One region of the Paenibacillus sp. NPDC057967 genome, then DNA from elsewhere that is predicted to be linked to it. Evidence: riboswitches for the same ligand, from Rfam matches in the RefSeq annotation. Region 1 holds a riboswitch; the other holds the start of a gene.
The links. A riboswitch is a leader RNA that binds a small molecule or an ion and turns the genes downstream of it on or off. The one in region 1 is predicted to bind cyclic di-GMP.

Region 1 (2,455 bases):
ATGCGCTATCCACAAATTGCAGAATTCCGAACGCAGGTGGAAACATGTTTCTATACACCTCACGATACTCAGCAAAAATCGAACTTAAAATGTGTTCCTTGTTTTTGAAATGATAGTAGAGCGTGCTCTTCTTGATTCCTACCAGTCCAGTAATGTCTCTAATCGAAACTGCATTGAATCCCTGACGAGAGAACAAGTCAATCGAGACCTCCATAATTTTCTCCTTGGTACCTAACTACACCACCTCCCTCTTCATTTAACGAACGTTAGATAGATAAGCAGTAGTCTCTGAAGTTTTAGACAATATAAAAAGCCCGCCATTCGGCGAGCTTCTATAATATGATGGCTGGATTACATAGCACTGCTAATATTGCTTCGCTTTTGTATACATCTTGCTGTCTTTGATCATGGCTGCCTTCTTCTTGCTTTGTACTGTTCCTGCATCAAGTGTCGTGTCGATCGTCACCCATTTGCCGTTCAGATATACTTCATTCCAGGCGTGGTACACATCCAGGTACTCTGTCTGACCCATGACCAACTTAGTCGGGATGTCCATACTGCGAAGCATAGCTGCGAATAGAGAGGAATATCCGTAACAAATGTCTTTCTTAGAATCAAAGGTTCGTTCAATGCTAGGGAGATAATCGGACGGTACATTTTTGGCAAGTGCCTGATCATATACGATATTAGCTGTAATGAAATCATACACGGCCTTTACCTTTTCCTCGTCTGACTTCTTCCCTTTCGCGAGCTCCTTCGCCTTCTCAATCGGCTTATCCGAGCTTGTCCAGCGTATATTCTGAATGGAGTTCAAATATATGATATTTTCATCCTTCAGCTTCAAATGAAGCTTGTCTTGTTTCATTACCTTATAAGACTTCCCTGAGACATTCTCTAGCAATGAGACCGTATACTCCCCATTCCCGAGCTGCAGTGGAAAAGATTCAGTTTTTTGACCAACTGCTAAGTTGTACGTATAGCTCTCTTGGCCCTTCGTGATCATTACCTTTGTCTTTACGTTATTCTTCACATCATAGGAGACTGATATAACTCCACTCGATGCATTTGACTTATCCAACCAGCTATTGCCGGCATTAGCATATGATGTTGCTATAGGTACGGTTGAGAACAGAAATAATGCCGCAATAAATAGCAGAGTGAACTTACGCACGAACAACACTCCTTTCGGTAGCTGGCTGCCATCATCCAGAAGGCCCTATAGCTTTGCGTCCCTGACTTTCGCCAGGTTTGCCATTATCGAGTCTACTATTCGACGATTCGTTCGATATAGACCTATTCCATGTTCGATATAGTCCTATGAAAACAAAAATAAGCATGTCCATTCGGTAGCTGGCTGCCATCATCCGGAAGGCCCTATAGCTTTGCGTCCCTATCTTTCAATAGGTTTGCCGTTATCGTGTATTGCTTATATGGTTCTATACTACCACATTTTTCTAGTAAATCAATAGATGACTTGTCCAAATCTGGAAGAATAGCATTAGGACTGGACCTTTCTGTCGAGCGAGAGAACTAGCGCGTCGAAGAGATGAACAGCTGTGAAACTCGATGCCTCTGCTTAAGTCGGATGAACTGAACAAAAAAAAGGCTCCCCTGGCCAGAAATGACCAGGGGAGCCTAACTATAGTGTTAGCTCATTTGCTCCAGTATTTTCTTGCCTGCTTCTAATTCTGCTTCAAACTCATTACGATACTGAGCTATAATATCAGTACTATATCCATTTGCTTCGAGTTTAGAAGTGGTATCAGATACTAGGGCTTCGAATTTTGATGTACAACTATTTACCTTCTGAGAAATTTTTGTCTTTATTTGCTTTTGTGCATCATCATCAGCAGAAAAATACTCCAGTGCCAAATTTATAAGTTCCGTCTTGCAGCTGTCACGCAGTACTACTAGCTTACTTTCTGCATTAGCTGTAATTTGCTCATAAGTCTGCTTTGGAACTTCTTCTCCAGGTGGCACACTAGGTGGCACTTCCACTGATCCATTATCGCCTGGTTTAGTCTCCCCAGATTCACCCTCACGGTAGGCTTTTGACTCTGATGTTACAGTTCTTGTTTTGTCATCCCATGTAATTTCACTGCCTACTGACTCCGATAGAAACCGAAGCGGAACATAAATTGAGCCTTTATAAATGAATATGGACTGGCCCTTTGGAAGACTTTTTTCTTTTCCATTAAAAACGAGCTTTGCATTAGCTTGTTTCATTGATAAGGCAATACTCTCGTGAGGTTTCTTGGTGCCACCCGTTACTAGGAGCAACTCCTTCTTCAACTCGGCTAATTCTTGCGTATTCGGATCGTTAATCGAAACCATGAACTGCTCTGCATTCCATCCAACTGTTTTAAGCAGGGCATATGAAATATATCGGATTGGAATATAGGTACGCCCCTGATAAATAAATGAATACTGGCCATCCGGAAGCTTTAGTTCTTGT
Region 2 (2,455 bases), on a different contig from region 1:
GGGTGTATTTCAGAGGGCTTATGAAACGATAGAAAATGCCATTTTATCGGTTAATCGAAAAATACATGGCGGACTTTCAGCAGCCGAAAGCCTTACCTCACAAATGACCAATATTGATAAGAAAGTTGAAGAAAAAAACAAGCAATTAGTAAAGCGTGAGGATCGGTATTATCAGATGTTTGCTGCAATGGAAAAAGCAATCGCAAATGGAAATGCGCAAATGTCTTGGTTAATGCAACAATTTGGATAATGAAAGGCTGTGAGCAATATGGAGATATCAACCCATAATCAGCCAGTTCAGTCACCGGTGACAAGAGAAGCTGCCCCGTACATTCGTGTAAGCGGCGAATACCAAGTATTAAAGACGAAAAGTAAAAACAACATCTTATCGGTAAGTGAACAGGCTCTGGTCAAAGCAATTGATAAAGCTAACCAAGCAGTACAAGGAACAGAACATTCATTTAACTATAAAATACATGAGGCAACACATCAAGTAATCGTACAGATTTTGGACAGAAATACTAAAGAAGTTGTTCATGAGATTCCTTCAGAAAAGTTTATTGATTTAATTGAGAAATTGAAGGAATTAACGGTGGGGGCCATCATTGACGAAAAAAGGTGATATTAGATGATGCAACAAGCACAGAGTAATTATTTGCATACAAAAATTCAGACTTCATCCCCGGGTCAATTAACGTTAATGCTCTATAGTGGGTGCATTAAGTTTATGAAGCTGGCAGTCATGTGTTTAGAGAAGCGTGATTATGCAGGTAAACATACTAATTTTGTAAAGGCGCAGAACATAATTGATGAGCTTCAGTCAACCTTAAATATGGAGTATGAATTATCGTTGCAACTAAATAGTCTGTACATCTATATCAATGAAAGACTTTTTGAGGCGAATGCTAAGCAAGATCTAGAAGCGGCTGAGGAGTGCATCCGTTTAGTGACTGAGCTCCGCGATACATGGGCAGATGCGCTAAAAGAACTTGCACCCAATGGGCAGGTGGCAACAACATGACGACTAGCAGTGTAGAGTCTTTATTGCTGGAGTTGCTAGAGTTGACAAGGTCAATCAATCAACTTGATCTTGAAGAAGAAGCAAACTATGATTTGCTTCTTTCTCTTCAAGATCAGCAAGTTAAATTACGGGAAAGTATTAGCCAAATCATTGAATCTAGTAACTATATTTATTCTGAAGCTGATCGAGATATAATGAAGGAATGTATAGAACTAGAACACATATCTCGGAACCGCTATCTGCAATTTAAGACTCATGCAAGCTCAAAATTGGAGCTCATATCAGGAAGTAGAAAGTCGCGTGGAGCTTATCAAGGAGAATACATTCAACATACAGGCTATTTTATTGATAAGCAGAATTGAACGCTTGTAAAAGTCGGTAAAATAAACTAATATAGTAATTAGACCCATGAAAATAGTACTAAAATAGAATATTAGCAAAGCTATAGAAATATAGTGACGCAAAGCCATGGGTCTTAACTCTCGGTTCTTAAGTCCGAGAGAAGATTGCCAGGTTGCCCATTGAATTGGTAATCCAACAATAGCAACCTGCTATTGTTTTTATTTATATTAGAGGAGGAAAAACATGAGTAAGGTTAAGCAAAACATGTTGCTTTTGTTTATGCTATGGTTCGCTGTGAGTGGTGTTTTTTTAGGTCCTAAACAAGCAACAGCTTCTTTGATGGATTATGTAACGGTAACCAAAACCGCAAATCCAACAAAAATTTCAACATTAGAGGAGACGGAAATTACTCTGAATATTACAGGTACTCCGCCTGTAAATGTAGTGATGCCGAATGATGTAGTACTAGTTATAGACAAATCAGGGAGTATGGCACCTGGTTATAACAATGGTGAAGATAAAATGACAAATGCCAAAGAAGCGGCTAAAGGTTTCGTAGATTTAATGGATTTGTCAAAGCATCGTGTTGCAGTAGTGGATTTTTCTGGGTCCAATATGATCGATTCATTAGATTTTACAACTGATAAAACAACAGCGAAAAGCTACATTGATACGATACAAGCAAATGGTTCAACAGCAACAGGAGATGCAATTGATACTGCTAGAGCATTATTGGCAAATCATCGGCCTGAAGCGCAACCAGTTATAGTAATTATGACGGATGGTGATGCAACACAACCTTCTAATGATCCTTATGGCTATGCAAAACAAAAAGCTATGCAAGCTAAAGAAGAAGGAATCATTTTCTATACAATTGCACTGCTTAAGGCAACAGATGATCCGGCCACAAGCGGTCCGAACGTGTTGTTGAAAGAGATGGCTACAACTGCAAATCATCATCATTTTGTACTGGGCTCAACTGGCCTAAGTGAGATTTATGCAGCAATCGTAAGAGAGATTGGCTTAGCAAGCGCATATAATGTCGCAGTATCTGATGTTGTCGGGAGTAATTTTGAGATTGTACCAGGATCT

Region 2: another riboswitch for cyclic di-GMP. It lies ahead of ACFVSO_RS24495 (IPT/TIG domain-containing protein); the one in region 1 lies ahead of ACFVSO_RS27280 (transglutaminase-like domain-containing protein).

The regions. Positions count from the first base shown of each region.
Region 1 is NZ_JBHVQB010000014.1:1,387-3,841, forward strand. Features, by position in the region: gene ACFVSO_RS27275 (TetR/AcrR family transcriptional regulator) at 1-214, opposite strand, end outside; gene ACFVSO_RS27280 (transglutaminase-like domain-containing protein) at 365-865, opposite strand; cyclic di-GMP riboswitch class I at 1,185-1,263, opposite strand; cyclic di-GMP riboswitch class I at 1,343-1,421, opposite strand; gene ACFVSO_RS27285 (copper amine oxidase N-terminal domain-containing protein) at 1,648-2,455, opposite strand, start outside.
Region 2 is NZ_JBHVQB010000010.1:158,832-161,286, forward strand. Features, by position in the region: gene fliD (flagellar filament capping protein FliD) at 1-250, shown strand, start outside; gene ACFVSO_RS24480 (flagellar protein FlaG) at 269-622, shown strand; gene fliS (flagellar export chaperone FliS) at 629-1,021, shown strand; gene ACFVSO_RS24490 (hypothetical protein) at 1,018-1,383, shown strand; cyclic di-GMP riboswitch class I at 1,447-1,543, shown strand; gene ACFVSO_RS24495 (IPT/TIG domain-containing protein) at 1,607-2,455, shown strand, end outside.